DNA from 4 places in the Streptomyces sp. NPDC045846 genome. Region 1 is predicted to be linked to each of the others. Evidence: riboswitches for the same ligand, from Rfam matches in the RefSeq annotation. Region 1 holds a riboswitch; each other region holds the start of a gene.
The links. A riboswitch is a leader RNA that binds a small molecule or an ion and turns the genes downstream of it on or off. The one in region 1 is predicted to bind cyclic di-AMP.
Positions count from the first base shown of each region.

Region 2: linked by a shared signal. The riboswitch ahead of AC07F3_RS29485 (transglycosylase family protein) and the one ahead of AC07F3_RS37590 (M23 family metallopeptidase) in region 1 are both predicted to bind cyclic di-AMP.
Region 3: linked by a shared signal. The riboswitch ahead of AC07F3_RS31025 (M23 family metallopeptidase) and the one ahead of AC07F3_RS37590 (M23 family metallopeptidase) in region 1 are both predicted to bind cyclic di-AMP.
Region 4: linked by a shared signal. The riboswitch ahead of AC07F3_RS11090 (transglycosylase SLT domain-containing protein) and the one ahead of AC07F3_RS37590 (M23 family metallopeptidase) in region 1 are both predicted to bind cyclic di-AMP.

Region 1 covers NZ_JBWKKJ010000021.1:19,546-24,597, forward strand. Annotated here, with positions in the region: gene AC07F3_RS37585 (PrsW family intramembrane metalloprotease) at 1-1,165, shown strand, start outside; gene AC07F3_RS37590 (M23 family metallopeptidase) at 1,347-2,414, opposite strand; cyclic di-AMP (ydaO/yuaA leader) riboswitch at 2,426-2,564, opposite strand; gene AC07F3_RS37595 (PP2C family protein-serine/threonine phosphatase) at 2,807-3,928, opposite strand; gene AC07F3_RS37600 (hypothetical protein) at 3,989-4,234, opposite strand; gene AC07F3_RS37605 (MerR family transcriptional regulator) at 4,305-5,052, opposite strand, start outside.
Region 2 covers NZ_JBWKKJ010000011.1:103,114-108,165, forward strand. Annotated here, with positions in the region: gene AC07F3_RS29470 (DUF501 domain-containing protein) at 1-221, opposite strand, end outside; gene AC07F3_RS29475 (FtsB family cell division protein) at 252-740, opposite strand; gene eno (phosphopyruvate hydratase) at 844-2,130, opposite strand; gene AC07F3_RS29485 (transglycosylase family protein) at 2,386-3,081, opposite strand; cyclic di-AMP (ydaO/yuaA leader) riboswitch at 3,085-3,254, opposite strand; gene AC07F3_RS29490 (transglycosylase family protein) at 3,512-4,495, opposite strand; gene AC07F3_RS29495 (cytochrome P450 family protein) at 4,639-5,052, opposite strand, start outside.
Region 3 covers NZ_JBWKKJ010000012.1:128,772-133,823, forward strand. Annotated here, with positions in the region: gene AC07F3_RS31015 (M16 family metallopeptidase) at 1-554, shown strand, start outside; gene AC07F3_RS31020 (M16 family metallopeptidase) at 572-1,936, shown strand; cyclic di-AMP (ydaO/yuaA leader) riboswitch at 2,140-2,299, shown strand; gene AC07F3_RS31025 (M23 family metallopeptidase) at 2,313-3,077, shown strand; gene AC07F3_RS31030 (GntR family transcriptional regulator) at 3,250-3,927, shown strand; gene AC07F3_RS31035 (HPr family phosphocarrier protein) at 4,104-4,385, opposite strand; gene AC07F3_RS31040 (bifunctional acetate--CoA ligase family protein/GNAT family N-acetyltransferase) at 4,538-5,052, shown strand, end outside.
Region 4 covers NZ_JBWKKJ010000003.1:454,004-459,055, forward strand. Annotated here, with positions in the region: gene AC07F3_RS11075 (dihydrofolate reductase family protein) at 1-477, opposite strand, end outside; gene AC07F3_RS11080 (anti-sigma factor antagonist) at 800-1,237, opposite strand; gene AC07F3_RS11085 (class I SAM-dependent methyltransferase) at 1,546-2,187, shown strand; gene AC07F3_RS11090 (transglycosylase SLT domain-containing protein) at 2,267-3,061, opposite strand; cyclic di-AMP (ydaO/yuaA leader) riboswitch at 3,064-3,247, opposite strand; gene AC07F3_RS11095 (carbohydrate kinase family protein) at 3,686-4,600, shown strand; gene AC07F3_RS11100 (RraA family protein) at 4,710-5,052, shown strand, end outside.

The DNA of each region.
Region 1 (5,052 bases):
CGCGGTGCTTCCGGTGCCGCTGCTCGGCGCCGCGTTCCGCTGGCTGGACCGGGTCGATCCCGGCCCGTGGCGCAACCTCCTGTTCGCCCTGTCGTGGGGCGCCTGCGCCGCCGCCCTGGTCGCGATCATCGCCAACTCGTTCGCGACGCGCTGGATAGCCACGGCCACCGCCGACCCGTCCTCCGCCGACCATCTGGGCGCCAGCGTCATAGCGCCCATCGTCGAGGAGAGCGCGAAGGCGGTGGCCGTCCTGCTGCTGTTCCTCTTCCGCAGACGCGACTTCAAGGGGATCGTCGACGGCGTCGTCTTCGCCGGTTTCACCGCCACCGGCTTCGCCTTCACCGAGAACATCCTGTACCTGGGCAACGCCTTCGGAGAGGACCAGGCCAGCCACAGCGGGGGCCTCGCCTCGACCACGGCGGCGACGTTCTTCGTACGGGTCGTCATGTCGCCGTTCGCGCACCCCCTGTTCACCGTGCTGACCGGCATCGGCTTCGGCATGGCCGCGCTCGCGCCGCCCGGCAGGCGGCTGCGCCGGGTCGCCTTCCCGCTGCTGGGCCTGGTGTGCGCGATGGGCATGCACGCCCTGTGGAACAGTTCGACGCTGTTCGGGGTGTACGGCTTCTACATCGTGTACGGGGCCTTCATGGTGCCGGTGTTCGGGCTGCTGACCTGGCTCGCGATCTGGAGCCGCCAGCGCGAGCTGCGGACGATCGCCGCCGAGCTGCCCGCGTACGCCGCGGCCGGCTGGCTCGGTCCCGCCGAGCCGCTCGCGCTGTCCTCGATGCGGGCCCGCGCCACAGCCCGCGACTTCGCGCACCACCGCTTCGGCGGGAAGCCCGCGGCACGGGCGGTCGCCGAGTACGAGGCGTTCGCGACCGCGCTCGCCTTCCTGCGCCACCGCGCCTACCGCAGCGCGGGAGCCACCGGCCCTGGGCCCGACTTCGCGGCCCGCGAGCAGGAGCTGCTCCACCATCTGTGGGAGCGCAAGCCGGTCGCAGCCCCGGCGCTGCTGTACGCGGCGGGCGCGACGGGCCGGATCTGGCTGCCCCCACAGCCGGGCCCCCCGCACCCCTACACCCAGCACGTGCAGTACACGCCCTACGCTCCGCATCCCCCCTACAACCAACCAGCCCCGGCCCACCACAACCCGTACTTGCACTGACCCCAGACCAAAACGGGCCAAGGGGCGCGGGGAACTGCGCGAGCAAGCGGTCACGGCCCGCAGACGAAAGAGGGGTTCAGGGGCGCGGGGAACTGCGCGAGCAACCACCCACGCCGGACGGACGACAGCGCATCAAGGGGCGCGAGGAACTGCGCGAAACGGGCCACCCCGCAGGGCCACCTCAGGGATTGAGGCCCTTCGACTGAAGCCAGGCCATGGGATCGATACCCGTACCGGACGGCGTGTGCACCTCCAGGTGCAGATGCGGCCCGGTCACATTCCCCGTCGCACCGACGCGCCCGATGACATCCCCCGCCGCCACCTGCTGCCCCACCGACACCGCGAGGGACGACTGGTGGCAGTACCAGAGCTCGCTGCCGTCGTCGAGCGCGATGACCGTGCGGTAGCCGTACGCCCCCGCCCAGCCCGCCGACTTGATCGTCCCGGAGTGGATCGCCTTGAGCGGCGTACCCGTCGGGGCCGCGAAGTCGAGGCCGGTGTGGTGGCCGGAGGACCACATCGAGCCGGCCTCGCCGAACGTGGAGGTGAGCGTGTACGAGCCCACCGGCAGCGAGTAGCTCGCGGCCAGCTTGGCGAGCCGCTCCTCCTCCGCCTTCTTCGCCGCGGCCTCCTCGGCCGCCTTCTTGTCGGCCGCGGCCTGGGCGGTGGCCGCGTCCTGCTTGGCCTTGGCCTCGGCGGCCGCCTTCTCGGCGGCGGCCTTCTGCGCGGCCGCCTTCGCCTCGGCCGCCGCACCGGCCTTCTGCTGCTCGGCCTGCTGGAGGATGCGGGCGCGCAGCGCCTCACCGGCGTCGGTGGCGCCCTGTTCGGCCTCGGCGGTGGACAGGCCGGCCATGGTGAGCGGCGCGGCGGCGATCTTCTGGTCGGCCCGGGCCGCGGCGGTCTTCGGGGCGTCCGCGCCGTGCGCGACGAGTTCGCCGACGCCGGGCAGCGACCCGAGGTCGGGCAGGTTGTCCTTGACGGAGTCGGGCAGGGATATGGAGACCGGCGGCTTGGTCTGCGCGGTGGCCATGCCGCCCGCGCCGACCGCGGCTATGACGCCGACGCCGAGGACGGTGGAGCTGCGGGCGAGGCCGCCGCGCTGCTTGGCCACCCGGTGGCGGCCGCGTACCGGGCGGACGGACTCCTCGGTCGGGTCCCACTCCTCCCAGCTCTCGGTCTCGCCGGGTACGTCCCCGTACAGCGAATGCGGAGGCATGGGGGTGTCGAGGGCAGGCTCGTTGGACGCCACGAAGGCGCGCTCCTTTCCTTCCTTCTCGCCTACCGGGTTAGCTGACGGGTTCGGAGCAGGAAGGTCTCCTACGAGCGCCCGGGAAGGCGCCCGATTCACCCCAAGTTGGTGGTTCCCCGGTTCCCTTGCGGAATTCGGCGCAGGCGCGCGGCGCCGCCTTGGCGGCGGCTGGGACGACCGCGCTGCGTTATCGAACGTTAATAGACAGCAGGGGTGGTTTCCAAGCCGTTCCCACTGATCGTTAACGGTCCTGGCCTGGACTTACCGCACCATAGCCGGGCCAAGCCGGGCGAGTTGACGGCTCCTCGGGGTCACGCGCGTCACACTCCATTTCTGACGGTGTGTCAATTGTTATGCGCAGCGACACCCTTCGGGCACGCACCGTGAGCGCCTCATTTCACGATCCTGACGGTGCGCCGCCGCTCGGGCTGCCCCTCGCTCGGCCGGGTCACCGCGAGCAGCGCCATGTCGTCGCTCGCGCCGCCGCCCGTGTACCGGCGCACGTCGTCGACGAGCGCGTCCAGGACCTCCTCCGGGCCGGGGAAGATCGCCCCGCGCAGCCGGGTGCCCGGGTCGTAGAAGACTCCCTCGGCGTCCCGCGCCTCGGACAGGCCGTCGGTGTAGAGGAGCAGCGTCGACCCGGCGGGAAAGGGGTGCGGATCGGACCGGTCCGGCCACACCCCGAGGTCCGCCATGCCGAGCGGCAGCGCGGGCTCGCTCGGCACGAGGGTGTCGAGGGAGCCGTCCGCGTGCAGCAGGAACGGCTCGGGGTGCCCCCGGTTCACCAGACGTACGGTGCCGTCGCCGCGCGGGATCTCGGCGAGCAGCGCGGTGGTGAACCCCTCGACCGCGTCGAGCCGGTCGCGGCGGGTGCCCTCGCGGGCCAGCGCCCGCTCCAGGCGCTGGGTCACCGCCTCCAGGGACGACTCGTGCTCGGCGGCCTCGCGGAAGGCGCCGATCACCACGGCGACGGCCTCCACCGCCTGGAGGCCCTTGCCGCGTACGTCACCGACGATGAGCCGCACCCCGTACGGGGTGTCCTGCACGGCGAACAGGTCACCGCCGATGAAGGCGTCCGCCTGCGCCGCCTCGTACCGCGCGGCCACGTGGAGGCCGCCGATCCGGGCCGCGGGCGTGGGCAGGACGGCGCGCTGCGCTGTCTCGGCGATGACGCGGGCCGAGGCGAGCTGCTCGTCGCTGCGGCGCAGGATGCGGTTGATGACGAGGGCCAGGGCACCCACCGTCAGCACGGTGAACAGCTCGCTGGCGCCTTCACCCAGGTTGGGAAGATCGTGTATGAACCAGAGCGCCACCACCGCGAGCATCGAGCCCAGGCCGATGGCGGCGGTGGCGCGGGCCGAGTGGAACGGGGCGGCGATCACGGGGGCGCCGGCGAACAGCGCGGCGAACGTCAGGTCGGGCGGGGTCGAGGCGTCGGAGACGAAGCCGACGACGATGAGCAGTACGGGTAGCGCCCGTACCAGGCGCCCGTCGCCCTCCGCTGCCTGCCGCACCCGTCCAGCCTGGCGCCTTCCGGCCGCCCCGGCGACTCGGCGCGCCCAAGCGGGTGCCGGTCAGTGGCGGCGGCAGCGGTGCGGGCCCGGGCGTCCCCGGGCGCAGCTCCCTGGGGTGTGGCGGTGGTTCGCGCCCCGATCGGGCACGCACGGCAGCTCGACCCAGCCGCCGCGGTTCAGTCGGCAGCCGTGCGCGGGGGCCGCGGTCCCGGCGGCCGGCACCCGGGCGACCGGGGCGGGCCCGGCCGTCTTCTCACAGCCGCTCAGGACGAGCGCGCAGACGACGAGCAGCAGCACGGCAGGCACCTTCCGCCGTGTCCTTCGCTGTCCCGACCGCGTCGCCGCTCTCCCGTGCTCACTCATGGCGAGCGCGAGACTACTCCGCGCACGTGCTCCCGGTGGCGGCCGGACCGTCGGTGAGGTGCCGCTCGGCGTACACCGTCAGGGCGTCCCGGACGAATTCCGCCGTCCCCTCGCCGTGCTTGTCGTAGTTGACGCCGAAGCGCGGGTCCTCGACGTACATCCGGCCGAGGCCGATGACGTACGACCTGCCCGCGGGCGCGGTGGCGGACAGCCAGGCGACGTGGCGCCGCGCGATGTCCTGGGCCACGTCGCCGTCGGCGGCGTGGGCGGCCGCGTGGGCGGCTCCCCAGTCCCGGGCGATGTCCTCGTGCTCCTTGAGGAACCCCTTCTTCTGCTCCTCGGTGAGCGAGCGCCACCAGCGGTCGCTCTTGCGGTAGGCCTCCCGGCCCCAGCGCCGGGTCACCTCCTCCTCGTACCGCGTGTGGTCGAAGCCGTCGAACACTTCCTCGGCCATGAGCTCTTCTCCCTTCTCGGTCTTGTGCAGGGTGGTCCGCACGGACGCGATCTGCCGCGCGATGCGCTCGCGCTCCTGTTCCAGGAGGCGCAGATGGGTGCGCAGGGCGGCGCTCGGATCGCGTTCGCCCTCCAGGACCTCGCCGATCACCGGCAGCGACAGGCCCAGCTCCCGCAGGAGCAGGATCCGCTGGAGGCGGACCAGGGCCGCCTGGTCGTAGTAGCGGTAACCGTTGCTTCCGATCCGGCTCGGGGCGAGCAGGCCGAGGTCTCCGTAGTGCCGGAGGGTGCGGCTCGTCGTCCCGGCC
Region 2 (5,052 bases), on a different contig from region 1:
ATCGCGGAGGCCGCGCGCGGGCACGTGAGGTAGTACGTCGTCGGGAACGGCGTGCCGTCCTCCAGGCGCGGGGCCGTCTCGACGACGTCCGGGTTGCCGCAGGGGCAGCGGTGCGCGATGGCGCGCAGCCCGCGCGGCGGGCGGCCGAGCTGCTGCTTGAAGGCGGCGATGTCCGCGTCGGTGGGCTCGGTGCGGTCGGTCTGGGGCGGGGGCGTTTCCATGCCTGGGTCAGTCTCTATCGCTAGCGGTGGTCAGTTGGCGGGACGGTCGGCCCGGTCGACGCCGTCCCAGAGGTTGGAGTGCCAGGCGCGTCCGGTCGCGCCCTTGTCCTCGCGGTGCTTGTCGGCCGCGCCCGGGTCGACGACGGTGAAGCCGGTCTCCCCCGGGAACTGCATGTGCAGGTGCTCGCGGGCCAGCTTCTCGATGTACGCGTCGTCCTGGAGCCGCGCCTTCTCGTCCCGCAGCCGCTCGACCGCTTGCTGGGCGTCGGCGGCCTTGCGCTGCTGGTCGGAGATGTCGGCGCGCTGCGAGACGTACTGCCGCATCGGGTAGGCGAGGGCCACGATCAGGGAGCAGAGCACCAGGGCGAGGAGGGCCGCCCGGCCGGTGAGCCGGGAGCGGCGGGCCTGGCGCTTGCTCTGCGAGCGGTAGACGCGGGCGGCGGTCTGCTCGCCGAGCACCTTGAGCCGGGCCGCGGTGGAGAACCGGTCGCGGTCACCGCCCTTGGCGTTCTTGCCCATCGCTCTCCCGCCTCCCCGTTACACACGGACGTCCCCGGACACGGTACGGGACCGCGGCCGGGGACGTACGTACGACTGGCTAGGGCGTCAGCCCTTCACGACGTCAGCCCTTGAAGCGGGGGAACGCGCTGCGGCCCGCGTACACGGCGGCGTCGTCGAGGATCTCCTCGATGCGCAGCAGCTGGTTGTACTTGGCGACGCGGTCCGAGCGGGCCGGGGCGCCGGTCTTGATCTGGCCGCAGTTCACCGCGACGGCGAGGTCGGCGATGGTGACGTCCTCGGTCTCGCCGGAGCGGTGCGACATCATGCACTTGAAGCCGTTGCGCTGGGCCATCTCGACGGCGTCCAGGGTCTCGGTCAGCGAACCGATCTGGTTGACCTTGACGAGCAGGGCGTTGGCGGAGCCCTCCTCGATGCCGCGCGACAGGCGCTCGGGGTTGGTCACGAACAGGTCGTCACCGACGATCTGGACCTTGGAGCCCAGGCGCGAGGTGATGGTGTTCCAGCCGGCCCAGTCGTCCTCGAACAGCGGGTCCTCGATGGAGACCAGCGGGTACGCGGAGACGAGCTCCTCGTAGTACTCGGTCATCTCGGCGGCCGAGCGGGACTTGCCCTCGAACTCGTACTTGCCGTCCTTGTAGAACTCGGACGCGGCGACGTCGAGCGCGAGCGCGATGTCCTTGCCCGGGGCGTAACCGGCTTCCTTGATGGCCTCGAGGATGAGGTCGAGGGCGGCGCGGTTGGACTCCAGGTTCGGCGCGAAGCCGCCCTCGTCACCGAGGCCGGTGGACAGGCCCTTGCGCTTCAGGACGCTCTTGAGCGTGTGGTAGACCTCGGCACCCCAGCGAAGGGCCTCGGAGAAGGACTCCGCGCCGATCGGGGCGATCATGAACTCCTGGATGTCCACGTTGGAGTCGGCGTGCGACCCGCCGTTGAGGATGTTCATCATCGGGACGGGCAGCAGGTGCGCGTTGGGGCCGCCCAGGTAGCGGAACAGCGGCAGGTCGCTGGCCTCGGAGGCGGCGTGCGCGACGGCGAGGGAGACGCCGAGGATGGCGTTGGCGCCGAGCGAGCCCTTGTTGTCCGTGGCGTCCAGGTCGAACATGGCCTGGTCGATCAGGCGCTGCTCGGTGGCGTCGTAGCCGACGAGCTCCGGGCCGATCTGCTCGATGACGGCGAGGACGGCCTTCTCGACACCCTTGCCGCCGTAGCGGTTCGGGTCGCCGTCGCGGAGCTCGATGGCCTCGAAGGCACCGGTGGAGGCGCCGGACGGAACTGCAGCACGGCCGGTGCTGCCGTCGTCGAGGCCGACCTCGACCTCGACCGTGGGGTTGCCTCGGGAGTCCAGGATTTCCCGGGCTACGACGACGTCGATGGACGGCACGAGCATCTCCTTCTGGGATGTGACGCTAGATGTGACGCAAGCAGTGCAGGGACATGCGGGGTCGCTTCGCCTTGCGACAAGAGCCTAACCGGCTCTGGAGCTCCGGCCAGCCGAGTGCCCGCCTCCTGGGACGAAAAAGGGCCCAAGGACCCTGATTCCCGGGCAAAGGACCACAACACTACTGCCCGGTAATGACGAAGCCCCGGCCCGGCGCGTACGGGGGGAACGCGCCGGGCCGGGGCGGCCTGAAGGGGGCGGGACTCAGCCGAGGTGCAGCTTCTGGCCCGGGAAGATCAGGTTCGCGTCCTTGACGATGTCCTTGTTCAGGTCGAACAGCTTCTGCCAGCCGCCCTTGACGCCGTTGGCCGCGGCGATGTTGCCGAGCGTGTCGCCGGACTTGACGGCGTACTCGCCGTTGCCCTGCTTGACCGGCTCGCTGCGCTGCTCGTCGCGGCTGGCCTTCGGCGCCGACTCGGCGCGCTCGGACTTCTGCTGCGGCTGGGCCTGCTGCTTCGGCTTGGACGGCTTCGACGGCTTCGACGAGGACGAGGAACCGGAGGTGTCCACGTCGGCCTTGCCGCCGCCCGAGGTCAGGTTGCCCGCACCGGCGCAGGACCAGGCACCCGGGCCCTGCATCGCGAGCAGCTTCTCGGCGGTGGCTATCTGCTGGCCCTTGGTGGCCAGGTCGGCGCGCGAGGCGTACTGGGTGCCGCCGGCGGCGGCCCAGGAGGACTGCGAGAACTGCAGGCCGCCGTAGTAGCCGTTGCCGGTGTTGATGGACCAGTTGCCGCCGGACTCGCACTGGGCGACGGCGTCCCAGGTCTGGACGGAGGCGGCGGAGGCGTTGCCCGCCGCCATCAGCGGGGCGGCCACGGCGGCGCCGGTGACACCGGCCAGCGTGGCGACACGGACGGCCTTGGACGGGCGGCGGTGCTTGCCCTTGCCGGAAAGCAGCATGGAGGTTCTCCTCACCGACGCCTGCGAGGTGAGCTGTCGGGTTCGGGCGTGAGCTGCCCGGCCGAGCGTCGGTGCGCCCGTCTTCACCCCAAGCCGGTTCCGGCAGTCATGTGAACTGCTGGGCCCGGCGCCTACCTTGGGTCCCCCGCTCCTGCCTACGGCGCATAAGCGTCGACTGTTCCCTCCGGCCGACGGCAGGATTCGGCGTGCTCGGTCGAAGGGGCTCGCGGTGACGAGCGAGAACGACGAAAACACACGCCCCGCCAATGTTCAAAGACGCACATCGCGGAGAAATCCCCCCTACTTGCGGCGACACAAGGGATGTTTCCGCAGGTGAGGGGCGGGACGGACGGACCGGGCAGACGGGACACGCCAGTTGGGGCGAAGAGACCCATGTCTCACTTGCGCAGAACGGACATAGGCCCGCGAACTAACCCTGCTTCGGCGCCGAGTTCGGGGTCGCGGCGGCGGCCGCCGTGGCCTTCAGGTCCAGGCTCTGGCCAGGCAGGATGAGGTTCGGGTCGGTGCCGATGAGGTGCTCGTTGGCGTGGTAGAGCGCGGGCCAGCCGCCCTCGATCTTGTTCGCGTCGGCGATGGCCGAGAGATTGTCGCCGGGGCGCACGGTGTAGTCGCCGCTCGCGGGAAGGGTGTTACCGGTCTCACGTGAGGCACCGTCACCTCGCGAGGGGTGCTGCCCCGCGTCGCGGCCGTCGGCCGGACTGCCCGGAGCGCCCGGCTCGGTCCGGCCGGCCGGCGCGCCCGAGGGGGTGCCGCCCGGAGCCGTGCCCGCGCTCTCCTCGGGCGAGGGCGCCCCGCGGTGCTTGCCGGGGGCCGCGGGGGTGGAGGCGGACGGCGCCGGGGACTTGGGCGGGTCGCTCGGCTTGGGGGCGCCCGGCGCGGGCGTGGCGGGCGCGGAGCCGCCCGGCGCCGGGGTGGCGCCCGGCGTCTTGGCCGGCGGGGTGCCGGGGGTCGCGGGGAGGGGCGCGGTCGTGCCGTCCGAGGTGTCGGGCACGCCCGGGTCGACGTTGGCCGAGCCGCCGCCCTTGGCGAGCCCGGCGCCGCTGCCGCAGTTCGCGAAGGCCCCCGGGCCCTTGGCCGCGAGCACCTTCTCGGCCACGGCTATCTGCTGGGCGCGGCTGGCCAGGTCGGCGCGCTGGGCGTACTCCGTGCCGCCGTACGCCTCCCATGTGGGCTGCGAGAACTGGAGGCCGCCGTACAGGCCGTTGCCGAGGTCGGCGCTCCACAGCCCGCCCGACTCACAGGCCGCGACCTGGTTCCAGGTGCTCGCGTCCGCGGCGTTCGCGCCGGTCGCGGCGAGCAGGGGAAGGGCGATGGCCGAGCCGGTCACTCCCGCCGCGACGACGAGAGCGGGTGCCTGGCGGGGTCGACGATGCCGTCCATTCCCGGAGCGCATGAATAAGGCCTTCCGTGTGACTGCTGAGCCGAATGAACGGTGAACGTAGCCGTACTCGAACGCCTGTCACAAGTCGATGCACCAGAGATCACATAAAAGTCACAGTCTTGACGGTCCGTCAGTTCCGGCCCGGTCCCGGCCGGTCAGCGGGGCGGCGTGAACTGGACCGGCAGGGTGCGCAGTCCGCGCATGATGAGCCCGCCGCGCCAGCGCAAATCGTCAGGTTCCGCCCCCAGCCGCAGGTCAGGAAGGCGCCGCAGCAGCGTCGCGAGCGCGGTCTGCCCTTCGAGCCGGGCGAGCGGGGCGCCGAGGCAGTAATGGATGCCGTGGCCGTACCCGAGGTGCTGGTTGTCCCTGCGGCCGAGGTCGAGGACGTCCGGGGCGGCGAAGCGCTCGGGGTCGCGGTCGGCGGCGGCGAGCACCACGAGCACCGGGTCGCCCGAGGCGATGTCCTGGCCGCCGATCGTCAGCGGCTCGGTGGCGAACCGCCAGGTCGCCAGCTCCACGGGCCCGTCGTACCGCAGCAGCTCCTCGACGCCGGTTTCGAGGAGGTCGCT
Region 3 (5,052 bases), on a different contig from region 1:
CCGCCTACCGGCTGCCCCACGACGGCACCCGCGAGGCCGACGCCGCCGACCTGGCGCTCACCGTCCTCGGCGGCGGCGAGTCCTCCCGGCTGCACAACCGCCTGGTCCGCCGCGACCAGAGCGCGGTGGCCGCCGGATTCGGCCTGCTGCGGCTCGCCGGGGCGCCCTCGCTCGGCTGGCTGGACGTCAAGACGTCCGCGGGCGTCGAGGTCCCCGACATCGAGGCCGCGGTCGACGAGGAGCTCGCGCGGTTCGCCGAGGAGGGCCCCACCGACGAGGAGATGGAGCGCGCCCAGGCCCAGTTGGAGCGCGAGTGGCTCGACCGGCTCGGCACGGTCGCCGGCCGCGCCGACGAACTGTGCCGGTACGCCGTGCTGTTCGGCGACCCGCAGCTCGCCCTGACCGCGGTCGACCGCGTCCTGGACATCACCGCCGCCGAGGTCAAGGCGGTCGCCGCGGCGACGCTGCGCCCCGACAACCGGGCGGTCCTGGTGTACGAGCCCATCGCGGCACCCGAGGCAGGCAACGAAGAGGAAGAAGAGGCGGGCCAGTGACGGACGCTGTCGTGACCATGGAGTTCCACCCGCAGCCGGCCGCCGGCACCCCCACGCCGTGGGCCTTCCCGGCCCCCGAGCGCGGCACGCTCGCCAACGGCGTGACCGTGTTGCGCTGCCACCGGCCCGGCCAGCAGGTCGTCGCCGTGGAGATCTTCCTCGCGGCCCCGCTGGACGCCGAGCCCGAGGGCCTCGACGGCGTCGCCACCATCATGGCGCGCGCCCTGACCGAGGGCACCGACAAGCACTCGGCCGAGGAGTTCGCCGCCGAGCTGGAGCGGTGCGGCGCCACCATCGACGCACACGCCGACCACCCCGGCGTGCGGGTCTCCCTCGAAGTGCCGGTCTCGCGGCTGCCCAAGGCGCTCTCGCTGCTCGCCGAGGCGCTGCGGGCCCCCGCGTTCGCCGACTCCGAGATCGAGCGGCTGGTGCGCAACCGGCTCGACGAGATCCCGCACGAGCAGGCCAACCCGGCCCGGCGGGCCGCCAAGCAGCTCTCCAAGGAGCTGTTCCCGGCCTCCGCGCGCATGTCCCGGCCCCGCCAGGGCACCGAGGAGACCGTCGCCCCGATCGACGCCGCCGCGGTGCGCGCCTTCTACGAGGCGTACGTGCGGCCCGCGACGACGGTGGCCGTGGTTGTCGGCGACCTGTCGGGCACCGACCTCGACGCGATCCTCGCGGACACCCTGGGCGACTGGACGGGCGACCCCGCGGAGCCGCGCCCCGTCCCGCCGATCACCGCCGACGACACCGGCCGGGTCGTCATCGTGGACCGCCCCGGCGCGGTCCAGACCCAGCTGCTCATCGGCCGCATCGGCGCCGACCGGCACGACCGGGTCTGGGCGGCCCAGGTGCTCGGCACGTACTGCCTGGGCGGCACCCTGACCTCCCGCCTCGACCGCGTGCTGCGCGAGGAGAAGGGCTACACCTACGGGGTGCGCGCGTTCGGCCAGGTGCTGCGCTCGGGGCCGGACGGCGGCGCCGCGATGCTCGCCATCAGCGGCTCGGTCGACACCCCGAACACCGGCCCGGCCCTCGACGACCTGTGGAAGGTGCTGCGCACGCTGGCCGCGGAGGGCCTCACCGACGCCGAGCGCGAGACGGCCGTGCAGAACCTGGTCGGCGTCGCGCCGCTCAAGTACGAGACGGCCGCGGCCGTCGCGGCGACGCTGGCCGACCAGGTCGAGCAGTTCCTGCCGGACGACTACCAGGCCCAGCTGTACGCGCTGCTCGCCGAGACCGGCACCGTGGAGGCGACGGCGGCCGTCGTCAACGCCTTCCCGGCCGACCGGCTCGTCACCGTGCTCGTGGGCGACGCCGCGCAGATCGAGGAGCCCGTCCGGGCGCTCGGAATCGGTGAAGTGACCGTCGTCACCGGCTGATTGAGGCCCGCGCGAGCGGAGACACAGGGGACCCCGGTGGCGGATGCGCCGCCGGGGTCCCCCCTTATGTCCGGTTTATTGGGGAGGTTGCCTGTCTGTCATGTGGCGTGCGCTACAAAATCCTGTGTGTGTTTGGTGATTGAAAGATCAGCCGTCTAGCGTCGGTCCCGCTGTCCGTCACCACCCGTCGCAGCCGCGGCACCGGACAGTGATCGCCGAGTCCCCGATGGCGCGAGCCAGGGGAGCCGGGGACCCACTCAGTCCCTGGGGTGAATCGGACGCCTCCGCCCGCGGAGGAGCCCGTAGGAGACCTTCCTGCTCCGAACCCGTCAGCTAACCCGGTAGGCGAGATGGAAGGAAAGGACACCGCCACTCCATGGCGTTCACCCGTGCCACCGGGAAGCACCGCGCGCCCAGCCGCATGACGCGCCGCAGCGCGAACATCGCGGGCATCGCCACCCTCGCCACCGCCGGAGTCGTAGGCACCCTCGCCTCCCCGGCCGTCGCCGCCCCGAGCGCCACCGCCGACACCGGCCTCACCCAGGCCATCGTCATCGGCGACACCCTCGCGGACCAGCTGGGCGCCCAGGCCGACGCGCAGAAGCAGGCCGCCGTGAAGGCCCGGGCGAAGGCCGAGGCCGAGGCGGCCGCCAAGGCCAAGGCGGAGCAGCGGGCCAAGGAGGACCGCGAGGCCAAGGAGCGGGCCGCGCGCGAGGCCGAGCGCAAGCGCCTCAACACCTTCGTGGCCCCCATATCCGACAGCTATGTGTCCACCGGCTACAAGACCGGCGGCTCGATCTGGTCGTCGGGCAGCCACACCGGCATCGATTTCCACGCGGCGAGCGGCACTTCGGTGCACGCCGTCGGCCTGGGCACCGTCGTCGAGGCGGGCTGGGGCGGGGCGTACGGCAACAACATCGTGATCCGGATGAACGACGGCACGTACACCCAGTACGGCCACCTCTCGGTCATCCAGGTCTCCGTCGGCCAGTCCGTCGAGCCCGGCCAGCAGATCGCGCTGTCGGGCGACACCGGCAACACCACCGGCCCGCACCTGCACTTCGAGGCCCGCACGGGCCCGCAGTACGGCTCGGACATCGACCCCGTCGCCTATCTGCGCTCGCACGGCGTCAACGTCTAGGACGTACCCGCGCGCACCGAAGGCCTCCGGCACACAGCCGGGGGCCTTCGTCGTTGGCCGGAAGAAATCCATCGGTTCCGGCCCGTCACCGGGAATTAACAAGGGCTGCCATAGAGTCGCGGAAAAGACGTCCATCGACCGCGTTGCGCGGGGATCAGGCGGAGGTTCGGCCATGCGCATTCCGGCGCATTCGGTATGCACGGCAATCCGCGACGACATTGTCTCGGGTGTCTTCGAGCGCGGCGGCCGGCTCGCCGAGGAGGTCCTCGCGCGCCGGTACGGGGTCTCCCGCGTGCCGGTCCGCGAGGCCCTGCGCACCCTGGAGTCCGAGGGCTTCGTGACCACCCGCAGGCACGCGGGCGCCTGTGTGGCCGAGCCCACCGAGCTGGAGGCCGCCGACCTCCTCGAACTGCGCGCGCTCCTGGAGCCGTTGGCCGCCGCGCGGGCCGCCGGGCGCCGGGGCGAGGCCCATCTCAAGGTGCTGCGCGGCCTGGTGAGGCTAGGTCAGGACCGGGCCAGGCGCGGTCAGGGCGAGGATCTGCGCTCACTGGGCGGCTGGTTCCACGAGACGCTGGCCCAGGCCTCCGCGAGCCCCGGACTCATCGCGCTGCTCACGCAGGTGCGGCACAAGGTCGCCTGGATGTACGTGGTCGACGGGACGGTCCGCCCGGTGGAGACCTGGGCCGAACGCGGCGCCATCACCGACGCGGTGGCCCGCGGCGACGCCGAACGCGCCCGCTCGCTCACCGCCCTGCACGCCGAGCGATCCTTTTCCGCCCATCGGCTGCGCGGGGCCGCGGCCGTGAGAACTCCGCAACCTCCCGTCAACACCGCGAGCGCCCGCGCTTAACAGGGGTGCCGTATACAAAGGAGGCGAAAAGCGCGGCCGCATTTCGCTGCCCGGAATTCGGGGCCCGGCGGTCTTTCGCGCAATCCGTCAAAGCTGTCGGCCCGGGGCGGGGAAAACGAAAGGACCGCCTCTCCCCGATGCGGAAGCGGCGGTCCTTCGACGTGACGTCGACCGGATCAGACGGTCTCGGGGAGCTCCTCGAGACCCTCGGCGACCAGCTTGGCCAGCCGGTCGAGCGCGGCGTCCGCGCCCTCGGCGTCGGAGGCCAGCACGATCTCCTCGCCGCCCTGCGCACCCAGGCCGAGCACCGCGAGCATGGACGCGGCGTTGACCGGGTTGCCGTCGGCCTTGGCGATGGTCATGGGGACTCCGGCGGCCGTGGCGGCACGGACGAAGATGGACGCGGGGCGGGCGTGCAGGCCCTCGGCCCAGCCGACGTTGACGCGGCGCTCAGCCATGGTGTTGCCCTTCGAAATCTCTGACGGTTGTCTAGACCAGTCTCTCATGTGGTGCGCGGTGCTCGTACCGACCATAGGCCCCAGTGTCCCGCCGATCGGCCCTCCCCACCTTGCCCCGCCCCGCACGGCCGCGCGACCCGTACGCTTTCGGTATGACGACGGCGTCCGACCCCGCGTACCCCGCTCACTGGGAGGCCGACGTGGTGCTGCGCGACGGCGGCACCGCGCGTATCCGGCCCATCACCACCGAGGACGCCGAGCGGCTGGTCTCCTTCTACGAGCTGGTCTCGGACGAGTCGAAGTACTACCGCTTCTTCGCGCCCTACCCCCGGCTCTCCGCGAAGGACGTCCACCGCTTCACCCATCACGACTACGTCGACCGGGTCGGACTGGCCGCCACGGTCGGGGGCGAGTTCATCGCGACGGTCCGCTACGACCGCATCAACGCCCAGGGCCGCCCCGCGTCCGCCCCCGCCGACGAGGCCGAGGTCGCCTTCCTCGTGCAGGACGCCCACCAGGGCCGGGGCGTCGCCTCCACCCTGCTCGAACACATCGCGGCGGTCGCCCGGGAGCGGGGCATCCGGCGGTTCGCGGCCGAGGTGCTCCCGGCCAACAGCAAGATGATCAAGGTGTTCACGGACGCCGGCTACCAGCAGAAGCGGTCCTT
Region 4 (5,052 bases), on a different contig from region 1:
GAGGCGCCTGCCCGTGCCGAGGAGGACGGGATGAATGTAGAGGTGGTATTCGTCGATCAGGTCGTGCCGCCTGAATGTGGCGGCGAGATCGGCGCTGCCGAGCGCGAGGTCCCCGCCGGGCCGCGCCTTGAGCGCCTCGATCTCGGCGACGTCGACCTCGTGCCGGACCGTCGCGTTCCATTCGGCCTTCTCCAGGGTCCGGGAGAACACGATCTTCGGCATCTCCCGCCAGATGCGGGCGAATTCGGCGACCACGGCAGGGGCCGCGGGATCCGCGTCGGCGGTCGGCCAGTACGCGGCCATGAGCTCATGGGTGACGCGCCCCTCCAGGAAAGCGCCCATGGTGGCGAGCTGTTCGTTGAAGTGCCGATGCAGCTCGTCGTCGACCAGGTGCCAGTCGATGTGCCCTTCGGGCCCCGCGAAGAAGCCGTCGAGAGAGACCGACACGGAATGGATGATCTTTCTCGTCGCAGTCACCCGAGCGACGATACGCCCGCACCGCCCGGAATTCCGCGCACCCGTCGGCCTCTTTCGGGTACGAGAGGTTCCTTCTGTCGCCGTGCCGCGCGGCCCGTTGACAGGACGCGAAATCCGCACCCGACTGCTGAGCACCACGCGGCCGCAACCCGGTTGATTTCAGCCAGAGTTCACCGGACGTGCCAGGGGCGTCGCCGCCGCGCCAGGCAGGCTCTCGGGTCTCCGAGGGCCGTTCGCGCTCCAGCGCGCTCGACTGCCGCGCGTACGGGATGGTCGGCTTGCGGGCCACAGCCCCCACTACCGAGAGCCAACTCGGCTCCTGTCAGCGCCGGTTGTCTCCGGCGACGCCCCCGCCCAGCGCCACGCGCGCGGCCTCCTCCACCGTGGCGGCCGACCGGAACAGGGCGTCGAGGCCGCCCGCCGTGAGGATCCTCAGATGCCACGGCCGGGCGCAGACGACGCCGAGGTGCCCCTTGCGGTCCCGGATCCTGCGATAGGCACGGCTCAGCAGGGTCAGGACGGCGCAGTCGAAGAACTCCACGGGCCGGAGGTCCACGATCACCCTGGCGCCGGCGGGCTGGGTGGCGGCGTCGAGGTGCAACTGCACGCCGGGCGCGGTGGCCAGGTCGACCGTGCCGTGGACCTCGACCACGGTGAACCCCTGCATCAGGTACGTACGCGCGTTGCAGCACCGGTCCGGCAACAGCCCCGGCGGAAGCGGCACGGGGGCCGAGACGGATGGCCGAGCGGTGGTTCCCATGACAGCTCCCGGTCCAGAACTGACCCCCACGGGCGCGGAGGTACTCGGTAATGGGCAGTCACCGTGGTCCCGGGGTGACGCACTACCACCCTAGAAACAGCCCCGTATGCAGAAACGTGCAGCCTTCGATTTGTTCACCCTGGGGGGTGAACGAAATTTGCGCCGCTCCCCGTTTGAACCCCGCACACGGGGAGTGAAGCCCAGATTCCGGGGGCTCCGGCCCGGCACGGCGTCAGCCCGGGCCGAAGTGGCCCACGCGCTCGCCCCGCGGGGATCGCCCCCGTGCGGCGGATGTCATGCTCTCGTCCATGGGAGATCACGGAAGCCACGACCTGGTACGCCGGAGCTACGACGCCGTGGCCGAGACCTACGCGGCCCGGCTGCTCGACGAGCTCACGGGCAAGCCGCTCGACCGGGCGCTGCTCGCGAGCCTGGTCGAGCAGACGGAGGCGGGGGCGCCGGTCGCGGACCTCGGCTGCGGGCCGGGGCACGTGGCGGCCCTGCTCGCCGGGCAGGGCGTGAAGGCGGTCGGCATCGACTTGTCCGGCGCCATGGTCGCCCTCGGGCGCCGCACGTTCCCCGATGTGGACTTCCGCGAGGGGGACCTGCTGGAACTGCCCGCCGCCGACGGGGAGTTCGGCGCGGCCGTCGCGCTGTACTCGGTCATCCACCTGGCGCCGTCCGAGCTGCACGGCGCCTTCGAGGAGGCGCATCGGGTGCTGCGGCCCGGCGGCCTGCTCCTCGTCGCGTTCCACCTCGGTTCGGAGGTGCGGCACCTGGACGAGTGGTGGGGCCACGAGGTGGACATCGAGTTCCGCTTCCTCGAAACCGGGCGCGTCGTCCGGGCGCTGGAGGACGCGGGGTTCGCCGTGGAGATGCGGATGGAGCGTGCCCCGTACGCCGAGGAGGCCGAGACCCGGCGGGCCTATCTGCTGGCCCGCCGGAGCTGACGGCCGCGCGCCGGGCGGCGGATGGGCCGCTCGCGCGGCGGGGCCGGGCGCCCCGAGCGCGCCCGGCCCCGCGGGCGGATCAGTACGCGCCGAAGACGTTGTCGATCGAGCCGTACGTCTTGGCGGCGTAGTTGCACGCGGCGGTGATGTTGGCCACCGGGTCGTAGCTGTCCAGGGACGTACCCGGCACGTGGAAGGCGAGGAACGTGGGCTGGATGACCTGGAGCAGCCCCTTGGAGGGGGTTCCGGCCACCGCGTTGGAGTCCCAGTTGTTGATGGCCAGCGGGTTGCCCGAGGACTCGCGCATGACGTTGCGGTAGATGCCGTCGTAGCTGCCGGGGATGCCGTGCTGGGCCATGATGTCCAGCGACTGCCGGATCCAGCCGTCCAGGTTGTTGGCGTACGCGGGCGCGCTGGTCGCGGCGGCCGTGCTGGCCGCGGTGAGGGTGGCCGGGCGGGCGGAGCGGTCGGCCCGGCCGGCCGAGGCGTCGCGGGCGGCCGGGGCGCCGACGGTGAGCTTCAGGCCGGGGTGGATCATCGCGGGGTTGCCGCCGATGACGCTCTGGTTGTCCTGGTACAGCTGCTTCCAGCCGCCGCTCACGTTGAGGGCGTCGGCGATCTTGGAGAGCGAGTCCCCGGCGACGACGGCGTAGCTCGTGGAAGCGCCCTTCACCGCCGTGATCGGCTGGGCGGCCGCGCGGGTGGGCGCCGCGACCTTCGCCGTGGTGGCGGAGTGGACCGACGCCGGAGCGGCGGTGGCCGTGGTCGCACCGATCACCGGAATGGCCAGGACGGCGCCGCCCGTGCCTGCCGCGGCGAGGCCACGGGAGAGCGGGCTGGACTTGGGGCGGCGGTGCTTGCCCTTTGCAGGCATGGTGTTTTCCTCTCCGTCGCCTACGAGGTGAGCTGTCGGGTTCGGACGGGAGATGTCCGGTCGCGGCACACGCGACTTCACCCCAGCCGTTCCGGAATGCGGATCGGCGGCTTACCTGGGTCCCCCGCTCCTGCCGTACGTGTCTGGGAGGCTCCGGACGGCGGCAGGATTCGGCGTTCCTTCCGGATTGACGGTGAACGTAAACGAATATGCCGAGTGGAAACAAGGCCAGAATTCAATGGGGCCCGTCCGGGATATAGATCCACTTAAATCCACCCGCCCCACCCGTGCCTCCGAAGGCCCTCAACTCGCTTTCCGCCGAGCCGAAATGACGGACCGGAGCCCGATCGGCCGCCCCTCGCCCACGTGACCCACTTCACTCGCCCAGCGGGCGTCCGGGCAGGTCGATCACAAAAAGGTGAGTGTTATCCATTAACCCCTAATTCGGACATTTCAAAACCGGGGGTCGCGAATCCGATAACACCCCAATAGGGACACTCGGGACTTCTGTCGCCCCTCAGGCCTCCCACGACGGGTCGGCACACGTGACCCCGCACACCCTGGCCGGGGATCATGCTCACAGCCCGCCCTCCGCGGCGGGACCGGCGGCGGAGAGGTGGCACGGTGATCCGGGAGAGCACGGAGTACGACGTCCTGGTGGTCGGAGGCACGGGGGTGGACACGGTCGTACGGGTCGACTCCCTGCCGGTCCCGCTCGCCGACTCGGTGCAGGTCGGGCCCATCGAGGAGTGGCCCGGCCACACGGGCGCGAACGTCGCCCTCGGGGCCCGGGCACTCGGCCTCGAGGTCGGCCTGATCGACTGCATCGGTGACGACTGGACCGGGTCCCAGGTGCGCCGGCTGCTGGCCGAGGGGGACGTGGACTTCGCCCCGCTGATCTCAGCCGCGGGCACCCGCCGGGCGGTGAACCTGGTGGACGCCGAGGGCCGGCGGATGTCGTTCTACGACGCACGCGACCCGGCCGACCTGCGGATGCCCCCGGACTTCTACCTGCCCCGGCTCCGCAGGGCCCGGCACGTCCACCTCTCGATCACGAACTTCGCGCGCTTCCTCTACGACGACATCCTGGAGCTCGGCGTGCCCGTCTCCACCGATCTGCACGACTGGGACGGACTGGCCGAACACCACCGGGAGTTCGCCCTCCGCTCCGACCTCGTGTTCCTCAGCGCGGCGGGCGCGGGCACGGGCACGACCGCTCTGATGCGGGAGATCCTGCGCGAGGGCCGCGCGGACACCGTGGTCGCGACGGCGGGAGCCGACGGCTCCTACGTCCTCACCCGCGACGGCCACTCCACCCCGCACCATGTCCCGGCGGCGCCGCCGCGCGCCCCCGTCGTGGACACCAACGGGGCGGGAGACGCGTATGTCAGCGGCTTCCTGTACGGCAGGCTCAGCGGCCGGGACGCACGGGAATGCGGCCGACTCGGCGCGGTGGCCGGCGCCCACGCCTGCACCGCGCCGGCCGCCACCGATCCCCTCTCCCTCAGGGAGCTGCTGGCGGCCGATCAGATCGCCTGAAATCATTTCGGCGTTGACCGCCGGGCAGCCCGCGCCCCGCCACCATGGCCGCACAACCGGCGCTTTGAACAGCCTTTCTTACGCCCCATCAAGTCCTATAAGGAAGAACATGAACGACATCAGCGAATTCAAAAGCTTTTCCCCCACGACTCTCGCCGACGTTCTGGGCCGCGCACAGGTCATGGATATCGGAATTCGCCCTTTGTGGTCTCCGATGCCGCGTGTCGCCGGTCCCGCATTCACTGTTCGCTGCCCCGCGGGGGACAACCTCATGCTGCACGCGGCCATCCATCGCGCCGAGCCCGGCTCGGTCATCGTCGTCGAATCGGGCGATCTGGACTACGCGCTGGCGGGCGGAAACGTGTGCGCCGTCGCCCAACGCCGAGGAATCGCTGCGTTCGTGGCCGACGGCGTCATCCGCGACCTCGCCGAGGTCCGTGAGTCGGGCTTTC